Regions from separate parts of the Marinobacter sp. NP-4(2019) genome, predicted to be linked through region 2. Evidence: predicted binding sites of a transcription regulator. Region 2 holds the regulator's gene; each other region holds the start of a gene.
The links. Region 2 encodes sigma-54, which starts transcription at its own class of promoters, with help from an activator protein. Its sites were predicted from a motif close to ANTGGCATNNANNTTGCTNT; they were not measured.
Positions count from the first base shown of each region.

Region 1: a site for sigma-54 is predicted at 3,371-3,390, ahead of EHN06_RS21560 (PEP-CTERM sorting domain-containing protein). Genes of this name have one in related genera too.
Region 3: a site for sigma-54 is predicted at 5,475-5,494, ahead of flgA (flagellar basal body P-ring formation chaperone FlgA). Genes of this name have one in related genera too.

Region 1 is NZ_CP034142.1:3,973,207-3,981,251, forward strand. Features, by position in the region: gene EHN06_RS18140 (META domain-containing protein) at 1-300, opposite strand, end outside; gene EHN06_RS18145 (glutathione S-transferase family protein) at 474-1,211, shown strand; gene EHN06_RS18150 (helix-turn-helix domain-containing protein) at 1,201-2,199, opposite strand; gene EHN06_RS18155 (sterol desaturase family protein) at 2,330-3,271, shown strand; gene EHN06_RS21560 (PEP-CTERM sorting domain-containing protein) at 3,439-4,359, shown strand; gene modB (molybdate ABC transporter permease subunit) at 4,488-5,201, shown strand; gene modC (molybdenum ABC transporter ATP-binding protein) at 5,198-6,280, shown strand; gene EHN06_RS18175 (alpha/beta fold hydrolase) at 6,388-7,272, shown strand; gene crp (cAMP-activated global transcriptional regulator CRP) at 7,290-7,931, opposite strand.
Region 2 is NZ_CP034142.1:3,099,987-3,108,031, forward strand. Features, by position in the region: gene mlaD (outer membrane lipid asymmetry maintenance protein MlaD) at 1-284, opposite strand, end outside; gene mlaE (lipid asymmetry maintenance ABC transporter permease subunit MlaE) at 342-1,124, opposite strand; gene EHN06_RS14085 (ATP-binding cassette domain-containing protein) at 1,121-1,933, opposite strand; gene EHN06_RS14090 (KpsF/GutQ family sugar-phosphate isomerase) at 2,122-3,120, shown strand; gene EHN06_RS14095 (KdsC family phosphatase) at 3,132-3,689, shown strand; gene lptC (LPS export ABC transporter periplasmic protein LptC) at 3,703-4,317, shown strand; gene lptA (lipopolysaccharide transport periplasmic protein LptA) at 4,289-4,840, shown strand; gene lptB (LPS export ABC transporter ATP-binding protein) at 4,818-5,543, shown strand; gene EHN06_RS14115 (RNA polymerase factor sigma-54) at 5,702-7,228, shown strand; gene hpf (ribosome hibernation promoting factor) at 7,312-7,620, shown strand; gene ptsN (PTS IIA-like nitrogen regulatory protein PtsN) at 7,705-8,045, shown strand, end outside.
Region 3 is NZ_CP034142.1:2,068,383-2,076,427, reverse strand. Features, by position in the region: gene EHN06_RS09525 (helix-turn-helix transcriptional regulator) at 1-953, shown strand, start outside; gene EHN06_RS09520 (alpha/beta fold hydrolase) at 946-1,791, shown strand; gene EHN06_RS09515 (flavin reductase family protein) at 1,807-2,424, opposite strand; gene EHN06_RS09510 (MFS transporter) at 2,442-3,638, opposite strand; gene EHN06_RS09505 (CheR family methyltransferase) at 3,646-4,473, opposite strand; gene EHN06_RS09500 (chemotaxis protein CheV) at 4,514-5,443, opposite strand; gene flgA (flagellar basal body P-ring formation chaperone FlgA) at 5,634-6,335, shown strand; gene flgM (flagellar biosynthesis anti-sigma factor FlgM) at 6,532-6,858, shown strand; gene EHN06_RS09485 (flagella synthesis protein FlgN) at 6,866-7,336, shown strand; gene EHN06_RS09480 (pilus assembly protein PilB) at 7,373-8,045, opposite strand, start outside.

The DNA of each region.
Region 1 (8,045 bases), 870 kb from region 2:
CAGTGTCAGGCTTGCCGAATTGCCTTTGCTCCAGAAAACCGTATCCGCGCCGTCGCCACCGGTGAAACGTGCCCCCGAAGCACTCCTGGACGGCTCCAGGGTGTAGCGGGTGCCCTCATGGGTCAGCACCAGCAGCCCTGAATCTTCCCGGTAATCCAGGTCAATGGTGGCCTGGCCGCAGTACAGACGGTCTGCCGGCATCCCGATGTCTTCCGGAGAGTCACTGGTAGACGCACAACCGGTCGCCATTAGCGATGCGACACCCAACAGGCTGATCAATCCGATGTTTTGCAATGTCATAGTTCCTTCCCTGATATCGCTTCTCAAGAACCATGAATTCTAAAGTGAAATCCCCCACAGCCTTCATTACGCTGAGGACATGTTTACAGTCAGTGCGATTTAATCCCGCAAGGACTTCTTATCCCGGGGGAACCCCATTATCCTTGGATCACCTTCAGCAGGAGACATTAGCAATGGCCATCAGGCTCTACCAGTTCGCCATTTCCCATTATTGCGAAAAAGTACGCTGGGCACTCGATTTCAAGGAATTGCAGTACCAGACTCACAGCCTGTTACCGGGCCAACACATTCATACCATTCGCAAACTCACCGGGACGCATTCATCGGTGCCGGTTCTGGATCATGACGGCCACATTGTTCAGGGCTCTTCCGCCATTCTGGATTACCTGGATGAAGCCTTTCCCGAGCGGCCGTTAACGCCGGCCGATCCCGAGGCAAGAGCAGCGGCACTGGCATGGGAGAAACGCCTGGATGACGACGCCGGACCGGCCGTGCGGTGCTATTCCTATCATTATTTCCTGCAGCGCCCGAAGGTCGTGGTGCCGTTACTCGCGGCCCAAACACCGTTCTACAACCGCATCCTGCTGAAGCTGACCTTCAGCCGGGTCGACGAGATCATGCGCAAGTGGATGAAGATCAACGAGAAAACCGCCGCGACGTCGCGTCAGACCATGGAAACACTGTTAACCGAACTGGCCGACACCTACCGCCAGCAAGACTTTCTGGCAGGCGATGCTTTCTCCCGGGCCGATCTGACGGCGGCAAGCATGTTCGCCCCCATGTTCCAGCCGGAGCAGTACCCCGTGCCCTGGCCCCCGGAAAAACGCATCCCGAGGGACATTCGGGACTGGCTGAATCAATGGCAACCGCAGCTACAGATCCTGGAAAAGGTCTACCAGGCTAACCGCTGAGCCGCCTGCGGTCGCGCCCGGGAGACACACCCGTCCAGCGGCGATAGGCGCGGGTAAAGGCACTCTGCTCCGAGAATCCCAGCAGCAGGGCGATGTCGGTCAGGGTCAGAGAGGTATCCCCGAGGTACTGTCGCGCCAACTGTTCACGGCTGCGATCCAGCCATTGCTGCCAGCTGAGCTGATGACCGGCCAGCCGGCGCTGAAGTGTGCGGGGAGACATGTACATGGCTTTGGCGGCACGTTCCAGCGTTGGCTCACCATCGGCCAGCAGCTTCAAGAGCACCTGCTGCAGTTGTCGCTCGGTTTCCGAGCTGCCCGGCAAAGCCCGCAGCAACGCCTGGGCCTGCCGGTCCAAAAGCTCCTTCAGCGTCGGGTCCCGACGTGGCATGGGAATATTCAGGTATGCCAGCGGAAACCGCACTCGCACGTGGCTGTCGTTCCAGGTAACGGGGCATCCGAAGAATGCCTCATAGGCGCGAGCGGCATCCGGCCCGACGGATTCCATGAAAGAGACCGAGGAAGGGGGTGGCGGGTTGTCGAGCTGTCGCCGCAGGAACGTCACCAGGGCCGCGATGGCTGCCCCGTCCGCCTGCTGCCCCAGCTCATTGTCCGACGGCGGCCAGCGCATTTCCGCCTGATCACCATCGATACCGATTTCCGCCAGTGTGGTGCCGTAGAACAGGGTTTCGTATCGCTGATACGCCTGCATGGCCTCGCCCAGCGTATCCGATGCCAGCACCAGATACCCCAGTACCCCAACGTGTCCCGGTCGCACACAGCTTCCCACGTCCAGTTCCGGCGCGGCGCTGTCCGGGCACAGTGCCAGCCCTCTCGCCAGCAGGTCACGCCAGACCGCCACCGGGACATTATCCTGCGCGGACCAGCGGGCCAGCTCCGGTCGCAGGGGGCCGGCATCAAGGTGCTGCTGGTCCAGCCAGTCCGTCAGCAGACCGGTCCAGGCACCGGTTACCCTTACCACTCTCGCCATGGCGAACGACTCCTGACCATTGCTTCAACATTGGCATGGATTATCAATTCAGTGGCGTATATCGTCAATTATAAAACCGAGGAGCAGGCAAAAATAGACAGCACACAATAACGGATAACCGGATCTGCTTATGGCTATTACCGACATGATGCTGACCGTTCTGGAGAACAGCGGCCTGCTACCACTCTGGAACGCCATAGCGCCCTGGCTGGCCCTGGACGAACGGCAACTGATTTTCATGATTGCAACGCCGGTGTTTATCGCCATCACCGTCTGGGAATACCTGAGGCTTCGCCATGACCCGACACTGATGGACACCCGGGAAGCCATCCGCAACTTCGCCCTGGGCGCCGGTTACCAGGCGACCGAATTGCTGTTTGCCGGTATCATTGCCTTTCCGGTCTACGCATTCCTTTACCACTATCGGCTGCTGGAGCTGGAGCTGACCTGGGTCACCGGGTTCCTGACCTTTCTGGGGGTCGACTTCTGTTTTTACTGGATGCACCGGGCCAGCCATCGCATACGCTGGTTCTGGGCCGCCCACGTGGTCCATCACTCCTCGGAGCGCATGAACTTTTCCACCGCGATGCGCCAGAACGCCACCAATATTTTCAATGGTGGGTGGATGTTCTACCTGCCATTGGCGTTTATCGGCTTTAACCCGGTCTGGATCGGGGTCGCCTATGCCCTGTCACTGGTGTACCAGTTCTTTATCCATACCACACTGGTCAGGCAGTTACCGTCCTGGGTGGAACTTGTGTTTAACACACCCAGCCACCACCGTGTACACCATGGCCGCAACCCGGACTATATCGACCGCAACTACGGTGGCACCCTGATTATCTGGGACCGGCTGTTTGGTACCTTTACACCGGAGGATGCCCGGAATCCCCCGGAATACGGCATTACCCGCCCCGTGTACTCCAACAACCTGATCGTATTATGGACCCACGAGTACAGGGACATGTTCCGGGACATGACTCGCCCGGGCGCGTTGAGCTCCCGACTTCAGCACCTCTGGCGACCGCCGGAGTGGGAACGGACAGACCATCAGCGCGACTCTGCAAAATAAACGACAACCAATAACCGAGTGTCAGACCATTTTACATGCTGATCGGCAAGGGTAGAGCAAAAAAACAATAACTCTCTGTTTTTAAAGTGGTCTGCACGCATCGGCTTGGTACTTGCCTTTATGGACGGCGCATGAAACGCACTTACTATGACACGGAGAAGTTACACATGCGCTTGAGTACCTTATCCCGCTTTCTTCCCCACACCCTCGCTGCTGCAGGGCTCATGGTCACGGGTTCGTCCGTCGCGGCCCCTATCGTAATGGAAGGTGATTATGTCCGTACGGCGGTCAGTGACAATGGCACCCTCGGTGCTGGGGGCAGCGCTGATCCGGGCATCATTCACGACACCAGCGGTACCCGCAACTGGGGTCCGGAGGACTACCTGACGCCCGGCACTCCCTGGGAGTGGTTTGGTGTCAAGTCCGCCCAGACCGGCACTGTTGGAAACAACAACGCCAGTTCGGCCGGGAGTATCACTACCCTGACGGGCCCAACGGATCTCTCCGGTGGCATTGCCGACAATCAGGTGGCCTGGGAGGGTCAGTACAGCGACCTGTTCACCATCAGCCACAGCTATTCGTTCAATGACGACCATGAGCGCATTGATGTACTGACCACGATCACCGCACTCCAGGATCTGAGCGATCTGACCTTCCTTCGCGCCATCGACCCCGACCCGGACGTTAACACCCACGGTTCCTACGACACCACCAACACCCGGGGCACCACCGGTGTTGCAGAAGAGGACTTCGTGAACTCCCAGGGCGGCATGACCGGGCTGACCCTCGGCCTTTACACACAATCCGATATCACCCACAACACCGGGATCTCTGCCCCCTGGTCCACCAACCCGGACGACTACCTGGCGGGGGTCAACGATGGCGATGGCGATTACGTCATCGGCCTGGGTTTCGACATCGGCTCGCTGTTTTCCGGGGAACTGGTGAACCTGAGTTATTCCTACGTTATGGGTGAGACCCTGGATACCGTGGACCTGCCCAACGAGGTTCCGGAACCCGGCACTCTGGCCCTGATGGGACTGGGTCTGACCGGCATCGGCCTATCCCGTCGCAGAAAGCAACGGTAAACGCTCCCACCGGTCCGTCGATACGCGGACCGGTGCACTCCCACACCTCACATTATGCTGCCGACCTTCGAAAAAGCCCGGGAAATCATTGGCAAAGACCGCTAGGATAACCGTCAGATCCTGACACAATGACCGGCACAACCGGTGAATCCGACGGAGCAACTATGGGCCCTGAATGGCAAGCGGTTTGGCTCACCCTCAAACTGGCCGGCATCACCACACTGCTACTGCTGATCATCGGCACCCCGATCGCCTGGTGGCTCGCCCGCAGCCGGCACTGGCTGCGTCAGCCGGTGTTTGCGATTGTCGCTCTGCCCCTGGTACTTCCCCCCACCGTACTGGGCTTCTATCTGTTAATGATGCTGAGCCCCGACGGTTTTATCGGCCAACTGACCGAACGGTTGGGGATCGGCACGCTCCCGTTCACCTTCGAAGGTCTGGTATTGGCGTCCGTCATCTACTCGCTGCCGTTTACCGTTCAGCCCTTGCAGAATGCCTTTGTCAGCCTTAATGAACGATTGCTGGAAACTGCCGCAACCCTACGGGCTTCACCATGGGATCGCTTCTTTACCATCGCCGTTCCCCTGGCGCGACCAGGCTTTCTGACCGCGGCGGTACTGACCTTCGCCCATACCATCGGTGAGTTTGGCGTGGTGCTGATGATTGGCGGCAATATTCCCGGAGAAACCCGGGTGCTGTCCGTGGCCATATACGATCACGTCGAAGCCCTGGAGTATGGTCAGGCGCACTGGTTGGCCGGAGGCATGCTGCTGTTCGCCTTCCTGATGCTGATCGGACTTTACACCATCAACGGCCGGCTGGCAGGCGGGGTCGTTAAATGAACCAGGGCACGGGCATTCTCACCCGCTTCCGGTGTGACTTCGAAAGCTTTCAACTGGACGTGGACCTGCAACTCCCCGGACGGGGCGTCACCGCTCTGTTTGGCCATTCCGGCTGTGGCAAGACCACGCTGCTTCGGTGCATTGCCGGACTGCAGCCGGCCGCTGGTTACCTGTCGGTGAACGGTGAATGCTGGCAGGATGACCACCACCATCTGGCCGTTCACCAGCGCCCCCTGGCCTACGTCTTCCAGGAAACCAGCCTGTTTCCCCACCTGTCGGTCCGGCGCAACCTCACCTATGGCTACCAGCGCATTGCAGCCGACCGGCGACAGATCAGTTTCGATCGGGCAGTGCACTGGCTGGGACTTTCACACCTGCTGAACCGTATGCCGGAGAAACTGTCCGGCGGCGAACGTCAACGGGTAGCCATTGCCCGGGCACTGCTGACCAGTCCCCGTCTGCTGTTGATGGACGAACCCCTGTCCGCACTGGACCGGCAAAGCAAGCAGGACATCCTGCCCTATCTGGAGAACCTGCACCACACCCTCGACATCCCGGTGCTCTATGTCACCCATTCAGCGCCCGAGGTTGCCAGACTGGCGGATCACGTGGTGATGATGGATAACGGCCGTGTGGTGGCCGAAGGACCGCTGCAGGAGACCCTGGCTCGCATCGATCAACCTTTCGCCCTGGAAGAGGACGCCGGCGTCATTGTCAACGCGGTCATTAGTGAACGTGACACCCGCTGGCACCTGTGTCGCGCCGACTTCAAGGGCGGCAGTCTCTGGGTCCGGGACGAGCCGCAGCTGGAGTCCGGTCGGTCCGTAAGGCTTCAGATTCTCGCCCGGGACGTCAGCATCGCGCTGGCTCCCAACCACAAACAGAGCATCCAGAACCTGCTACCCGCCCGAGTGGAACAGGTCGCCACCGACCAGAGCCCGGGGACGACCCTGGTCAGACTGCAGTCCGGTGACACCCCTTTCCTGGCCCGGCTGACCAGCCGGGCTGCCCATCAGCTGCAGTTGGCGCCGGGCATGAACGTCTGGCTTCAGATCAAAACCGTCGCCATTGTCGATTAACCAGTCATGGGGACGACTTGCCCAAAAGTCTGGCCCGCTTGGCACGGGCCAGTCTGCTCTCTGATCGGTAATCTGTGAAGGTATGACAGCGCCAACAGGAGCAAGCAATGACAACACAGCATCAGTGGGTGAACAATAACGGCGTCAACCTGTACGTCACCACCGACGGTAATCCCGATTCTCCTCCGCTGGTGCTGGTGCACGGTTATCCGGACAACCATACCGTGTGGGACAAGGTAACCGAGCAGTTGAAAGAGCGTTATTTTGTCGTCCGCTACGATGTTCGCGGCGCAGGTCGCTCCGACAAGCCAGCCAAAACCCGTGCCTATCGGATGACGCATCTCGCCGCGGATCTGGCAGCCGTTGTAGATACCGTTATTCCCGACCGGCCGTTCCACCTTGCCGCCCACGACTGGGGCTCCATACAGAGCTGGGAATCGGTGACCACCGGTCCACTCACGTCAAGAATCCGGTCGTACACCACCATTTCCGGGCCGTGCCTGGACCATGTCGGTTTCTGGTTACGTAACAACGTTACCCGTGTCAGTGAAGGCGGCACCCGCAAGGTCCTCAAACAGCTCGCCAGTTCCTGGTACGTGGCCATGTTTCAGTTGCCACTGTTGCCGGAAACTGTCTGGCGCGCCGGACTCGACAAGGTGTGGCCAAATTATCTGAAGAACCGGGAGCAGGTGTCCGATGCGGAATACAACCGTTTTCAGCGTAATGACGGTCGCTACGGCGTAAAACTTTACCGGGCCAACTTCATGCCCAAACTGTTACGGCCGGAGCCCCGACCGGCACAATGTCCGGTGCAACTGATTGTGCCGGGCCAGGACAATTACGTGAAAGAGCAGCTATTCGAAGGCCTGGAGAAATGGGCAGGAAAACTGAGTCGACAGGACATTGATGCCCCCCACTGGGTCCTGCTGACCCAGCCCGACGTCATTGCCGGCTGGATTGATGGATTTGCCGGGAGGGCAGCCCACGCCTAGGAAACACGGGGCCGTGGTCAACGGGTACCGTAGACCACCATGGTCTTGCCCTTGACCCGTACCAGCCCCTGGTCTTCCAGGGTTTTCAGTACGCGGCCGACCATTTCCCGGGAACAGCCAACAATGCGACCGATTTCCTGACGGGTGATCTTGATTTGCATGCCATCCGGGTGAGTCATGGCATCGGGTTCCTTGCACAGGTCCAGTAGCGTCCGCGCGACACGACCGGTGACGTCCAGAAAGGCCAGGTCACCAACCTTGCGAGTGGTCTGACGGAGGCGGGAGGCCATCTGCTCGCCAATGAAATACAGAACCCGTGGGTCCTGCTGAGCAATCTCGCGGAATTTGGTATAGCTGATTTCAGCCACTTCGCACTCGGTCTTCGCCTTCACCCAGGCGCTGCGGGAATCCATGTTGTCAAACAGCCCCATCTCGCCAAAAAAATCACCGGCGTTAAGGTAGGCCATGATCATCTCGCGGCCGTCGTCATCCTCAATGATGACGGTTACGGAGCCCTTGACGATATAAAATAGTGAATCGCTCTTGTCGCCCGCATAGATAATGGTGCTCTTGGCGGGGTAGCGCCGGCGGTGACACTGCGACAGGAAATAATCCAGATGCTTGGTTTTCTGCTCAACCGGCTTGACGATAGTGGCCATAGTGCGAGTCATGCCTCCTCAAAAACTGGCGGGTCCCGATGTTTATTATGTGCCCGGCTTTCCATGCGGGTTTAGTCATTTTTCTTGAAAATCAGCGCAACTTATAACAAGAAG
Region 2 (8,045 bases):
GCCGGAATGTTGTCCACGTCAGCGTCAATGGCAAGCTCCACCCTGGCCTGGAAGGTCTCCTTGTCCAGAGTCACACTGCGAACCGAGCCCACCTTGACGCCCGCCATGGCGACTTTGCCCCGCGGCGAAATGCCGCCAACGTCGTTGAAGTTGGCGTACAGGGTATACGTGTCACCTGCGTTTTTGGGTGACAATCCGCTCACCTGCAATGCCAGAACCAGCACCGCTGCAAGCCCTGCGATCATAAACAGGCCAGTGATGATTTCCGTGGTTCTCTGTGCCATATCCGGCTCCCGATTAAGTTCTGGTCAATCCTGCTGTATCTACACCGCAACTCAGGGTCAGAAATCCCCGAACATGACGGCAGTAAGCACAAAATCCAGGCCGAGAACGGCCAATGATGAATAGACAACGGTTTTGGTGGTGGCCGAGCTGATGCCGGCAGAAGTCGGCACGCAATCGTAACCCTGAAACACGGCAATCCAGGTGCAGACGAACCCGAATACCACGGTTTTCACCACGCCGTTCAGCACGTCATCCACAAAGCTGACCGATGACTGCATATTACCCCAGAATGCGCCCTCGAATACGCCCAGCCAATCGACACTCACCAGCATGCCACCCCATATACCAACCACCGAGAAGATCACGGCGAGGATTGGCATCGCGATAAAACCGGCCCACAACCGGGGGGCAATCACCCGCCTGAGAGGATCCACCCCCATCATTTCCATGCTGGACAGCTGTTCCGTTGCCTTCATCAGGCCTATCTCGGCGGTCAGGGCCGAGCCGGCCCTCCCCGCGAATAACAGCGCCGTCACGACCGGCCCCAGTTCCCGCACCAGTGTCAGAGCGATCATCTGACCGACCGCCGCTTCAGAGCCATAATCACTGAGAATGGTATAGCCCTGCAGCCCCAGCACCATGCCGATAAACAGACCAGATACCACAACGATCGCCAGGGACAGCACCCCAACCGAATAGAGTTGACGAACCAGTAATGGAAACCCCACCGAAGGTTTCGGAACCCCGGCCAGGGCGCCACCAAGAAAATAGCCGGCACGGCCAACCGTGGCCACGATAGCAAACCCCAGGCGGCCAAGTGCGGCGATCCGATCCATCATTTGAGGCCTCCGGTGAGTCCCCAGTCCGACCCGGCATCCGCAGCCGGGTAATGAAATGGCACGGGACCATCCGGCTGCCCCTGCAGGAACTGCTGCACCCGCTCGGATGGGTGCTGCCGTAATTCATCCGGCGTCCCTTCGCCGATAATCTGGCCGTCGGCAATAATACAGGCGTAATGGCAAATACTCAGGGATTCCGGTACATCGTGGGACACCAGCACGCTGGTCAGCCCCATGGAACTGTTGAGGTCACGGATCAGTTTGACCAGCACCCCCATGGCAATGGGATCCTGGCCGGCGAAGGGCTCGTCGTACATGATCAGTTCCGGGTCCAGGGCAATGCTGCGGGCCAGGGCCACCCGGCGGGTCATGCCACCGGAAAGCTCTGAAGGCATCATGTCCCTCGCCCCCCGGAGCCCGACAGCCTCCAGTTTCATCAGCACAATATCGCGGATCATGTCCTCGGGCAGGGAAGTATGGACACGCAGGGGAAAGGCAACGTTTTCGAATGCACTTAGATCGGTAAACAGGGCACCGCTCTGGAACAACATGCCCATTTTTTCCCGCAGGGTATACAGGGCCTTGCGTCTAAGCTTGGGCACATTCTCACCCGCCACCATGATGGTACCGGAATCCGGCTTCAACTGACCGCCGATCAGCCGCAACAGGGTGGTCTTCCCGGTTCCGCTCGGCCCCATGATGGCGGTAATTTTGCCGCGGGGGATTTCGAGGGTCACACCATCAAATATACGCCGGCCCGAGCGCGAGAAAACCACATCCGTCAATGTTATGTATGCTTCCGAAGCCATAAGCCATCCCTTTCAATCAGGCGCATACATTATGCGAAGCAGATTGGAAGCTCAATCCACACAACACAAAATGTCCTGATGGCAATGATCAGTTTCCCTGAACAAGGCCCCATAGCCTCGTGAAGTGATATACTCCCGCCAAACCAACCAGTGTCCCAAATGACGACAAGGTGCGAGCCGAAAACACCATGAGCGACAGCGACAAGACCATAGCCGACATCAAGCAGACCTACCGGGACTCGGCGCTCCGAGCCATCGAGATAGAAAAAGAGGCCATTGTGTCCCTGCTGGATCGCATCGACGATCACTTTGTCCGTGCCTGCGAGGTCATCATGGCTTGTCGGGGACGCGTGGTGGTAACCGGCATGGGCAAATCGGGCCACATTGGCAACAAAATTGCCGCCACCCTCGCCAGCACAGGTACGCCCTCTTTCTTCGTACACCCCGGCGAAGCCAGTCATGGCGATCTGGGCATGATCACCGGACAGGACGTGGTGCTTGCCATTTCCAACAGCGGTAACACCAGCGAAGTGGTCACCATCCTTCCGTTGCTGCGTCGTATGGGTGCCCCGCTGATCAGCATGACCGGCAATGCAGATTCCACCCTGGCAAAAGAAGCGGTGGCCAACCTTGATGTCAGTGTGGCCCTGGAAGCCTGCCCCCTGGGACTGGCCCCCACCTCCAGTACCACGGCCACCCTGGTAATGGGGGATGCCCTGGCGGTCGCGCTACTGGAAGCTCGCGGCTTCAGTGCGGAAGACTTCGCTTTCTCCCACCCTGGCGGCAGCCTGGGTCGCCGGTTGCTCCTGCGGGTTTCCGACATCATGCATTCCGGCGACCGCATCCCCCGCGTCACCGAAGACACCACCCTCAGCGGCGCATTGCTTGAAATGTCCCGCAAGGGACTGGGCATGACCACGGTGGTGGACGCGGACGGTAACCTGACCGGTGTCTTCACCGATGGCGATCTGCGTCGCACGCTGGACAGATCCTTTGACGTCCACACAACCCCCATTCACCAAGTCATGACCCATAACGGCAAAACCATCCAGGCCGACCACCTGGCCGCCGAGGCGTTAAACATCATGGAAGAAATGAAAATCAACGCCCTGCCCGTCACGGATGAAAATGGCCAACTGGTCGGCGCCATCAATATGCACGACCTGCTCCGCGCCGGCGTTATCTGAGGAGGCAAGCAATGACCGATACCCTGCGCCCGCAATGGCCGGCCCGCATTCTCGGCAAAGCCGCCAATATTCGCCTGCTCGCCCTGGATGTAGACGGCATCATGACCGATGGCAAACTGTTTTTCAGTGCCACGGGCGATGAAATGAAAGGCTTTAATATTCTGGATGGACTGGGTCTGAAACAGGTCATGGCCGCCGGCATTACCGTCGCCGTCATCACCGGGCGCACCTCGCCACTGACTCAAAAACGCATGAGCGACCTCGGCATCCCGCACCTGATGCAGGGCCGCGAAGACAAGAAGGTGGCGCTGCAGGAACTGGTCGAATCCCTTGGTGTCAGCCCCGACGAGATCGCCTATATGGGCGATGATCTGCCGGACCTGCCCGCCATCCGCTTTGCCGGCCTGGGCATTACCGTTCCCAACGGCTACTGGCTGGTTCGCGAACAGGCGGATGTATGTACCTCGGTCCCCGGTGGCAGCGGTGCGGTTCGGGAGGCCTGTGACCTGTTGCTGACCGCCTGCGGCCAGCTCGACACCACCCTGGCCGCCTACACCCTGGCCGACTGAAGGACCCGTCGCGATGAGAGGCAACCTGCTCCCCACCCTGTTACTGGTCGACCGTCCCTGGCTGAGAACCCTGGCACTGGGCTGCACCATTGTGGCTCTGATCGTGATGATGTGGCAGAGTGACGAGCCTCAGGAACCGGTGGACGCAGCGGCACTGAGAGGGCAGTCCGAACCCGATGGCTTTGTCGTCAACGGTCGCTACCTTTCATACGATGAAACCGGCAAACTCAATGTGCGCTTTGAAAGCCCGCGTATTGAGCAGTTTGAAGCCAGCAACAGGGCCATCATGGAATCCCCACGGGCGGAACTATTTGGTGAGGGTGAGTCCGAACCCTGGCACCTGAGCTCGGATACCGGAACTTACCGTGAGGCGGATGGCCTGCTTCACCTCAAAGGTAACGTCAAGGTGATTCGCACTGCCGGTGACCGCCGGGGCATCCTGACGACTTCCAGGCTGACGCTGGACAACAACAGCCGCACGGTCTACACCGACGCTCCGGTCACGCTGACCGATTCATTCAGCGTGACCCGGGCAACCGGAATGAAGGCCTGGATAGATGCCCGCATTCTCGAACTCGACTCACAGGTGGAAGGACGCTATGAACCTGGCCAACAAGCCAATCCGTAATTTTACCGCAGCGCTGGCAGCACTCCTGTTTGCCGGGTCAGCAGTTGCTTTCAGCCTGGACTCCGACACCCCGATTACCGTCAAAGCCAACAGCGCACGGCTGGATGACAGCAAGGGGGTTGCCACCTACACCGGAGACGTCACCCTGACCCAGGGAGCCACTGAGCTGACCGCCGACAAAGTGATCCTCTACCGTGATGAGAACGGCCTGCGGCGAATCGAAGCCACCGGGCAACCAGCCCACTACCGGCAACCCGCGCGGAACGGCGAAGGAGAAACCGACGCTCGCGCCCTCAACATCACCTACTCGGCCCCGGAAAACCGGCTGACATTTGAACGGGAAGCAGTGATTGAACAGAATGGCAACCTGTTCCGCGGCAACATCATTCATTATGATAGCGTCGACCGTGTCGTCACCGCAGAAGGGTCCGCCAGCAACGGCAATGGCCGTGTTGAGATGGTTATCCAGCCACGCAGCAGTCAAAACAGACAGGATTCGGATGGCAGTTCTCAGGGCCAGTAATCTGGCAAAAAGCTACAAACACAAAAAAGTGGTCCTTGACGTCTCCCTGGAGATTCGCAGTGGCGAAATTGTTGGCCTGCTGGGTCCCAATGGAGCAGGCAAGACCACCTGCTTCTACATGATCGTAGGACTGGTATCGGCGGATAATGGCCGCATCACCATCGACAGCAAGGACATTACGCCACTACCGATGCATGGTCGTGCCCGCAAGGGGATTGGCTACCTGCCCCAGGAAGCGTCGGTGTTCCGCAAGCTGACGGTGCGGGACAATATCATGGCGATCCTGGAGACCCGCAAGGAACTCAAACGGGCGGATCGCGAGGCCAAACTGGAAGAGCTGCTGGAAGAGTTCCACATTACGCACATCCGCGACAGCTTGGGCATGGCGCTGTCCGGCGGTGAGCGGCGGCGGGTGGAGATTGCCCGGGCGCTGGCGATGGAACCGGCGTTCATCCTGCTGGATGAACCCTTTGCCGGTGTCGACCCCATTTCGGTCAGCGACATCAAACAGATTATCCGGCACTTGCGGGACAAGGGGATCGGGGTATTGATTACTGATCACAACGTGCGTGAAACCCTGGACATTTGCGAGAATGCCTACATCGTTTCAGGCGGCCACATTATTGCTTCCGGAAATTCGGAGGAAATCCTGGCCAACCAGCAAGTGAAAGAGGTCTACCTCGGAAATGAATTCCGGCTTTGACCGGCGTCATATTCCAGAGCCGGTTTTACCATGACCCAATTGTCATGTCAGTGACAAGCAAGTACACTCGGCAAAGAACTTGCTTGGTCTGGCAAGTAGCCAGCATACAACGAATTTTTTTTGCAATCACTCGTTTACTGGGTGACGGATCCTGAACCATGGTTATGAAAGCGTCATTACAGTTAAAACTGGGTCAGAGCCTGACCATGACGCCCCAGTTGCAGCAGGCGATCAGGCTTCTGCAACTCTCTACTCTCGACCTTCAGCAGGAAATCCAGCAGGCTCTGGACTCCAACCCCATGCTGGAAACCTCGGAAGACGACGATACCCCGGATGCCAATACCTCCGAGCAGGACCACGAAGAGTCCCCGAAGTCCGAGGAAACCGCTTCGGCGACGGAGTCCACCTCCGACTGGGATGAATCCGAGAACGGTCCCGACTGGGCATCGGAGAATGACATTCCCGATAACATTCCGGACGATTTGCCAGTAGATACCGCCTGGGATGACATCTACCAGTCAGCACCGGCACCGGCGGCCCGCAATGAAGACGAGAACGACAGCGACTTCGAAACCCGCAATTCCCCGACCGAGACCCTTCAGGACCATCTCGAATGGCAGTTGAACCTGACCCCCCTGAGCGAACGGGACCAGGCCATCGCCCATGCCCTGATGGACGCAGTGGATGAGCGTGGCTACCTGGCCTCATCCATAGAGGAAATCCATTCCGGACTGGTGGACGACACCGAGGACGACCCGCTGGAACTGGACGAAGTGGAAGCAGTGCTGCACCGACTGCAGCACTTTGATCCACCCGGCGTCTTTGCCTGCAATCTGCAGGAGTGTCTGCTGATCCAGCTCAACCAGTTGCCGCCGGACACCCCCTGGCTGGCCCAGGCGCGACTGGTCATTACCCATTACATCAACCTGCTGGGCAACCGGGATTACGCACAACTGCTGCGCCGTAGCCGCCTGAAGGAAGATCAGTTGCGGGAAGTGCTGGCGCTGATCACCAGTCTCAACCCACGGCCGGGCGATTCGGTAGACCGGGCCGAACCGGATTACGTCATTCCCGATGTTATGGTTCGCAAGCACAACGGCCGCTGGCGAGTCGAACTCAATCCCGACATTGCTCCCCGGATCCGGGTCAATGCCAGTTACGCTTCCCTGATCAAGCGCGCGGACAGCAGCGCCGACAACACCTACCTGAGGGATCAGCTTCAGGAGGCGAAATGGTTCATCAAGAGCCTGCAAAGCCGAAACGAAACCCTGCTCAAGGTGGCCACACGGATTGTCGAGCATCAGCAGGGCTTTCTGGATCACGGCGAAGAAGCGATGAAGCCGTTGATTCTGTCGGACATTGCCCAGGCCGTGGAAATGCACGAGTCCACCATTTCCCGGGTGACCACCCAGAAATACATGCATACACCCCGTGGCATCTTTGAATTAAAGTACTTTTTCTCGAGCCACGTCAGTACTGATGAGGGTGGAGAGTGTTCCTCCACCGCGATCCGTGCCATGATCAAGAAACTGATTGCGGCAGAAACTCCGAAAAAGCCATTGAGCGATAGCAAAATTGCAGCCATGCTAGGAGAACAGGGTATCAAGGTAGCCAGGCGGACCGTAGCCAAATATCGTGAGGCTATGCACATTCCGCCTTCCAATGAACGGAAACGGCTGGTTTGACCCGACTGGATCCGCCGGCAGGAATAACGCCGGCACACCGTTGGCCCTCACCGGGGTCAGCATGATGACGACAGGAGACGCCTATGCAACTCAATATTTCAGGCCATCACGTAGAACTGACTCCCTCATTGAAAGATTACGTATCAGGCAAGTTTGAAAAGCTCGAGCGCCACTTTGACCACATCAGTAACTGTCAGGTGACGCTTCAGGTTGAGAAGGTAAGGCAAATGGCTGAGGCGACACTCCACGTGATTGGTGGTGAGATTCACGCAAAGGCTGAGAATGACGACATGTATGCAGCGATTGATTCGCTGATTGACAAACTGGACCGTCAGATTCTCAAACACAAGGAAAAGAACATCGATCGTATGCATGGTAATGGTGTCCGTTAAGATACCGGTTCCCAGGCATTCAAAATAATCGAGCTGCGGCACGAACGTGCCGCAGCCTTTTTTTTACGGAATTGCAGTCGATTCATGAGCGACACATCCCTGACTATCGAAAACATTCTTGCACCGGAACTGACCCTGTGCCGAACCCCGGCATCCAGCAAGAAACGGGTTCTGGAATTCATTGCCGAGCAGGTGAATCAACAGGATTCCTCTCTCAGCGAAACCCAGATCTTCAACAACCTGATTTCCCGGGAGCGGCTCGGCAGTACCGGCATTGGCCAGGGCATCGCCATCCCTCACTGTCGCCTTGAAGGGCTTGACCGGGTGGTTGGTGTACTGCTGACGCTGGAAGAAGGGGTCAGTTTCGATGCCATTGATAATCAGCCGGTGGATCTGGTGTTTGCCTTGATTGTTCCCAAGGAAGC
Region 3 (8,045 bases), 1.0 Mb from region 2:
ATGACACAGTCAACGCCACCTATCACGACGGGGCCGCCCATTACGACCCATTCCGCATCCCGCTTTCTGAAGGCCCACTGGGCAGGATTCAAGTCAGCCACCAGATTATTGCGGATCGGGAATTTGAGCAAAGCTCACACTACCAGACCATTTTCCGGCCTAACGGCAATTTCTACGCCATGGGCGCACAGTTCGATCGGGGTCGACAATGCGCTATGCACATTGGCGTTCATCGCTCCCGGCGGGCGGGAGCTTTTACTCCGGACGAGCAGCAAACCCTTGAGTTTTTCTCACCACACCTGAAAAGAGCTGCGGAGCTGACGCGCCTGATCGGCGAGTTTGAATCAGCCCTCCAGCAGGCCCACGCCGCGCTCGACCGCCTGCCCTTTGGTATCTGGATTCTGGATCATCATTTACGCTGCCAGTGGCTGAATGAGGTTGCGGAAGAATGCGCGAGAACCCAGGCCTTTGGGCTGGGAGTTCACAAGAAAAAGCTCGCATTCAGCAACGAGAGCATGCATAACCAGTTGCGCGTCGCTGTCCGCCTACTCCAGGAAGGAACCAGTAACACCCAAAGCATTTCAATCTTCCCGGGAGGTGCCTCACTGGTTCTGGTTGACTACCGCCAAGGGCCATCGAATTTTGGCACCACTACATACGGTGGCAATACAATACTGGCCTTCCTTCTAGACCCGAATCGCCCCGTGACCCTGGATGCGAACCATCTGATGACGATCTATCGCCTGACCCCCGCAGAAATCAGACTGGCCGGGGAGCTGGTCAGAGGTCATGATCTCAAGGAGGCCAGCGCCAGCCTGAGCATTTCGATTCATACCGCGAGAACGCAACTCAAGTCGGTGATGCAGAAAACGCAGGTAACTCGCCAGGCCGACCTGGTTCGCTGCCTGCTTCTGGGCTCGGCCTCCCTGGCGCCGGAGCTGCGCCGTGCTTGAGAGGGACAATGACCGATGGCTATCGTGGTCTGACCACGGCCCCCGTGACGGCAAACCGGTATTTTTTCTCCACGGCATCCCCGGATCACGAGTGGTGCCCGCCGGTTTGGCAGCAAAAGCCAGCGCCGTTGGCCTTCGCCTGATTAGCCCTGAAAGACCGGGATACGGTGCTTCTACCCCCACCAGACACTATGGATTGGACGATCACACCGACGACCTTCTGTCCCTGGCAGATTTTCTCGAACTGGAGCGCTTTTCAGTGCTGGGATTTTCCGGCGGTGGGGTATTCGCTCTCGCCTGTGCGCTGGAGGCGACTGCCCGAATGGATAGCCTGGTGATTGTCGGAATGCCGGCCATTCCCTTGATGGAGGATCCTTTTTCCCACGGCGGGGAGCTGTCGGCAGGCACGTGGCGCCTCGGGCGGGATAATCCTGAAACTCTTCCAGCCCGCCTCGAGCCCCTTCTGGCCAGCGCCGAATCCCTCCGCGACGCCATGCACCAGGCCATGTCGGCCGATGACTTTGCTGTGCTCTCACAAGAGTCTTTACAGTCCGCCTATCTCGACGAAATCAGAGCAGCAACAGTACAGGGCCCCCGGATCGCAGCCCAATCATTTGCACGGGATATTGCCCTTATGGCGAAAGACTGGCCTTTCAAGACCGAGCAAATCAAGCATAAGGTCCATGTGGTTCACGGTATGCACGACAACCTGGTATTTCCCGAGCATGCCCGCTGTTTGGCAAGCCGTCTTCCCGACGGCGAACTCAGTTTGCTCGGCACAGCCGGCCACTATACCGCGCTGATCGCGCCGGATACCTTGCGGCTACTCAGCCAATAGTGCAATGCTGGCGCGCTATATTGGGCGCGGTATCTTGAGCACCTCACCAAAGGTGACGTATTCGCTGCCCCCGAGCCGGCCAATCGGATCAATGGCCGCGGCATCAAACACCAGGCGTCCCTTGTCGTCGTGCTTCGCGGCCTCATCAGCCACGTAGACATTCAGTATTTTGCCAAATACGAGGGTCTGTGGCGTCGGGCCGATTTCCTTTATGTCGTACAGCTCACAGGCCATCGCCACCCGACAATCCTTGAGCCTCGGTAGCTCGAATCCTTCAAAATCCGTCAACTCAAGATCCGTGTTGGCAAGTTCGGACTCGCCATGAGGCATGGTACGGGAGGTTTCCGTCATCGCCGGTGCCAGCTCCCGATGCGCTATATGGACCACGAAGCGTTTGCGCTGTTCGATGTTGACCCTGGTGTCCTTGAAAGCACCATCCGTCGGTTTTTTACCCACTGAGAACATCAACAACGGCGGGTTACTGGTAATCGGTGTGAAAAAAGAGAATGGCGCCAGGTTGTAGTCACCGTCCGGGTTTTCACTTAATACCCAGGCCACCGGGCGTGGGATCAGCGTCTGGGTCAGGATGTGATAGATGTTTTGCGGGGCCATACCCTCGAAATCGATATGCATCAGGCGCTCCTGTCAGATTAGTCGGTTGACGATTCAGGGGCGGTCGGTGCCCTGGAATGGATAAGCCAGACCGCCATCAAAATCGCATGCAGTATCAGCAATGGAATCGAAACCAGCAACAACCCGGCCCAGCCAACGGCCGTCAGGACCGCCCCCGCAGTGAGAGCAGCCGTCGCCTGGGAGCTGAAGACCATAAGATCGTTCAACCCCTGAACACGAAAACGTTCCTCGTCCCGATAGCCACTGGGCAACAAGGTAGTACCACCAACAAACAGGAAGTTCCAGCCGATTCCAAGCATAATCAACGCGAACAGATAGTGGTGGAAGGAAATACCACTGAATGCCAGTAGTACGCACCCCAGGTAGGCGAGCAACCCGACGGCCATCATCAGGGGAATACCCAGCCTCCTTGTCAGCCAGCCACTGATCAGTGACGGCAGGTACATGGCAACGATATGAATCTGGATCACCCGCTTGGCATCCTCCAGTTCATGGCCGGCCATCTCGGTCATACTGAGCGGGGTTGCCGTCATGATAAAGCTCATAACCGCGTAACCTATGGCGGCACCGCTAATGGCAGTCCAGACGACAGGGGCTCGCAGGATCGCCCTCAACGGGCGCCCTCCACCGGCCGGCGTCTCCCTGGTCAGCTCCCCCTTCGCCCGGTAGCCCAGAGCCAGCACAATCATCGCCAGAAACTGGACAGCGCCCAGGCTCAGCCACCCCTCAAGAAAGGGATGCTCCCCCTGCCCGGCGCTACCGACAAGCGCGATCTCCGGCCCCAGCCACGCCGCAATCAAACCACCCAGCAACACCCGGGCAGCCGCTGACCCGGCCATCTCCGGTTTGACGGATTCCATGGCGGCAAAACGGTACTGATGGACGACAGCAAGCCCCGCACCACCAACCACCGCAGCCAGACAAAGCAGAGGAAAACTGGATAACCAGGCGGATGCCCCGCCAATCATGCCTGCAAGCACGCCCGTCAATGCCCCCAGGAGCATCACTGGCTTACGGCCGATGCGCTCCATCAACCAGGTGGCCGGCTTGATGGCCAGCACCGTGCCGACCACCACCAGCCCGACGGGCAAGGTAGCCAGCTCCGGAGACGGCGCCAGGATACGGCCATGGATACTGCCGATGAAAACAATAAAGGGGGCCGTGCACATGGCCAGTGCCTGGGCGGCAACCAGTATCCAGACGTTTAGGGGCATGGGCGGGTTATTTCTTCCTGTAAATAATGCCCGGGTGGCACTGCACCATTTCGTACAGGTGGGGCAATCCATTGAGTGATTCCGACGCGCCCAGGATAAGATAGCCGCCCGGGTTCAGGGTAGCGTGGATACGCGTCAGGATGTCCTTTTTAAGTTCCGCGGAAAAATAGATCAACACGTTACGACACATGACAATGTCAAACTTGCCCAGCATGTACCGCTCCAGCAGGTTGAGTTCCTTGAACTCCACCATGCCCTTGATCTGAGGCCGTATCTGCCAGCCACCGTTCAGGGAGGGGGTGAAAAACTGTTTCTGGCGCTCCGGTGAAAGGCCACGCCCAATGGCGATCATCTCATATTCACCCCGGCGGGCTACTTCCAGCACACTTTTCGAGATATCGGTCGCTGTTATCTTTACATCCCGCAGCTTGCCCGGGCGTTGACGCCGGAACTCCTCAATGATCATCGCGACCGAGTAAGGCTCCTGTCCAGTGGAGCAGGCGGCAGACCAGATCCGCAATGGCTGCATCGTGTTTCGCTCGGCAAACTCTGGTAGCAGTTTTTCCTGGAGAATACGAAACGGGTGGTTGTCACGAAACCACAGCGTCTCGTTGGTGGTCATCGCATCAATGACCACCTCCTTGAGGCTACTGTGACTGGCACGATTGAGGCGGTTCAGGAGCTCCCCAAGGGTGCTGAACTGATGCTCCTCCAGGATGCGACGCAGACGGCTTTTCACCAGGTACTGCTTGTTATCACCAAGCAGAATGCCACATGCATCCTGCAGGAATGTCTTAAAAGCCTCGTATTCCTGTGGCGTAATATCCGCTTTCATTGAATCTCTGCGTCGGGTGAATCAGGACTGATCGCCGGCACTAGGCCCGATCAATGATCTCCATAACCTTTTCAGCCAGTTCGTCTGCACTGAACTTGGCCATGAACTCGTCAGCGCCCACCTTTTGAACCATGGCGGTGTTGAACACGCCACTCAGTGAGGTGTGAAGCATGATAAATGTATCCCGTAACGCCGGATCGTTCTTGCACCGTGTAACCAAAGTGTAGCCATCCATCTCCGGCATTTCGACATCGGAGATCACAAGGGACAGATGATCACTGGCCTTTGAACCATCTTCGGTGATTTTTTTCAGATAATCAAAAGCCTGCTTACCATCGTCCCGGGTGATGACTTCCATGCCGATGGCTGTCAGACACCGTTCCATCTGTCGTCTCGCGACGCTGGAATCATCCACCACCAGCACTGGCAGGTGCGCCTGCACACGCCCGGCACTTCGGGTCACCAACTCTTCGTTGACATCTTCCCTGAGCGGAGAAACTTCTGCAAGAATCTTTTCTACGTCGATGATTTCCACCAACTTGTCGTCAATCCTGGTTACCGCTGTCAGGTAAACTTCGGTCCCGGCACCCCTTGGGGGCGGCAAAATATCCTCCCAGTTCATGTTCACGATCTGGTCCACCCCCGTCACCATGAACCCCTGGGTTTTGCGATTGTATTCAGTGATGATGACAAAGCTGCTCGCCAACGCTTCCTTGGGTATACCCGGAAGCCCGATGGCCATGGCCAGGTCGATAACCGGAATGGTTTCTCCACGAATATGAGCCACACCCCGCACGACACTGCGGCTCCGGGGAATGGAGGACAGTTTCGGGCACTGCAGGACCTCTTTGACCTTGAAGACATTAATGCCATACATCTGCCTTCCCCGAAGGCGGAACAACAGGAGCTCCAGGCGATTCTGCCCTACCAGCTGCGTTCGCTGATTTACACTGTCGAGTACTCCTGCCATGACTTTATCTCCCGGGCCTGCCCGCCAATATGCCGGCATGCATTTTGCTGGTTAACTATTGAGAGCTATTGAAACTGGCACTTCGCCAGTATTTTGACTCATTGTTTGGGTTTAACGGCGGGCATGCCGAATCCTGAAGTGCTTAGGAGGCATCGCCTGAATAATGACAGCATAGGACAAACCGCTGCGTATGCGCACCACCATTTTTGTCGTCACACTGTTACTGTCTGCCGCAGGCCTTGCCCGTGCGGAAAGCACCACGGCCGAGCAGATCAAACATGCTGCCGACTCGTTTCTGGAGACTTTCGCAGAGCAACAGGCGAAAAAAGGGTTTGATGTCACACATAAAACCGGTCGACTGGACAGTCGGCTGGCCCTGGCAACCTGTGAGCAGCCGCTGGCAGTCAGCTTCAGTGGCGACCCCTGGCAATCCACCCATCCAACGCTTCAGGTCGCCTGCCAGGGTGAGCGCCCGTGGCGGATGTTCCTGAACGCCTCCGTGTCCATTCGTGGCGAAGGGTTGGTGGCTGCCCGCCCCCTGGCTCGCGGCGAACGCATCATGGCCAGCATGATCGCTGCGGAACCGGTCGTGCTGAACGCGACCCGCAAGGGCGTGATTACTGACATTGATCAATTGGTGGGCATGGAAATGCGTCGCGGCGTCAATGCCGGCACAATGATGACCCCTGACCTGCTCTCCGCGCCGGCGGCGGTCACCCGGGGAGATCATGTTATTATTACCGCACGCAAGGGCAGCTTTACTGTCAACTCACGGGGTAAGGCCATGGCCGATGCCGGCGTGGGTGACCAGGTAGTGGTTGAAAACCTGTCCTCGTCCCGAACGGTTAAAGCACTGGTCACCGCCCCGGGACAGGTAGAGATTCCAATGTAAGTCATCGAAACAACAAGTGTACGGCGTGCTTTTTCCGCAGGCGGCAAGATCTTGCCACCTCCCGCGAAACAAATGACGGATATGTAATCTTTTGTAGCTAAAATAGCCTAAAGCTTTCGAATCAACCGCCGATAAGCAAGTATAAAATTCGCGAACGCTGCCCTTGGGCAGCCTATTAGAGTAAGCAGGTACCGATATGTCAGTTGACTTTAATGGAATTGGCCCCGGCCAGGTCAACACTCACAGAACCACGGCCGACAAGTCTGGCTCCACACAAAGTACCCAGCCACAGGCGCCAGAGCAGGCCAAAACCCAGGCTCAGGGTGCGCGGGGGGAAAACGTTAACCTCAGCAGCCAGGCGAAGAACCTGAAACAGCTGGAACAGAAGCTGGGTGATTATCCAGAGATGGATGATGACCGCATTGAGCAGATCCGTGCGGCCCTGGCCGATGGTTCATACAAGATTGACGCTGAGAAACTGGCCCAGAAAATGCTTGAGATGGATGAAAGCATTTTCGGGTGAGTAAATCATGGCCGCAATCGATGAACTGAAAGACCTTCTTTCCCAGGATATCCGCCAACTGGAGTCGCTAGCGGACATTCTGGAGCAGGAAAAGTCCTGCCTCTCCTCTTCGGATATGCAGGCATTGCAAACGATAACGACCGAGAAGAATACGGTTCTCGATCAGATTCGTGCGCGCGCCAAGCAGAAAATCCACGTCCTGGTTGCCATGGGATACCGTCCCGAGGGCGGTGCGCCTTCCCGCTTCATTCGAAGCGCGGGGTTATCCGATCTGGCGGAGCTGTGGACACAAGCCAATGAACGACTGACGTTCTGCCAGGAAATTAACCGCAATAATGGTCGTGTCATCAGTCATATGCAGAAACGTTTGTCACGCCTGACGGATATCTTCCGCGGTGCCAGCGGCCAGCAGAAACTTTATGGCGCTCATGGCGAGCAAACCGGCGATTCTCAGAGAACCATTCTGGCCAGTGCCTGATCGGTCAGATCAGGCTCCGGAGCCCTGCCTTCCGTTTCATCTGGTGTAGATCGTCATTCGTGAATCCGGATCGAAGCGGATATCACTGATACTGACATTGCCAATGGGGGGCGTGTGCCCACCACTGACACGGATATTATCCATGCGGATCTCCTCGATTCGCTCGGGAAATGCCAGCGTAAGCCTGCCATTGTCACCAACATGGTGGCGAGGACCATCGTCGCGATAGTGAACCCCGGTTATCGTCAGATCGGAATCCAGGAAATTCAGCACTGGAACAAAGATATGGGCCGTCAGTTTGATCCCTTCGATGACATCCGGCTCCTCACCGGTATCACTTCCGCCTGAAACCATGGCCTCGACGGCAGCAATACGTTGAGCGAGCGTCTGATCCCCCTGCCCCGAGACCCCGGCCATATCCTCATCACTCAAGGGTGAAATCCCCTTACGCTGCTGCATTACCGGCCCTGACTCCGAAGAGGTGGCCTGGGAAGCACTTACCGCCGGGCTTGCCGCAAAACTCACCAGGGGCTGCAGCGGCAGAGTCACCATAGTAAACACAGCGGCAGCGTTGCGGAAACGAGCCTGTTGTCTCAGGACTCTGAAAAGCTCGCGTTCGGTGATCCACCCGGTCTGGATCAGTACTTCCCCGAGGCGCTGCCCGGTTTCCCTCTGCAAGCGCAACCCCTCGTCCAGCTGCCGGGTGGAC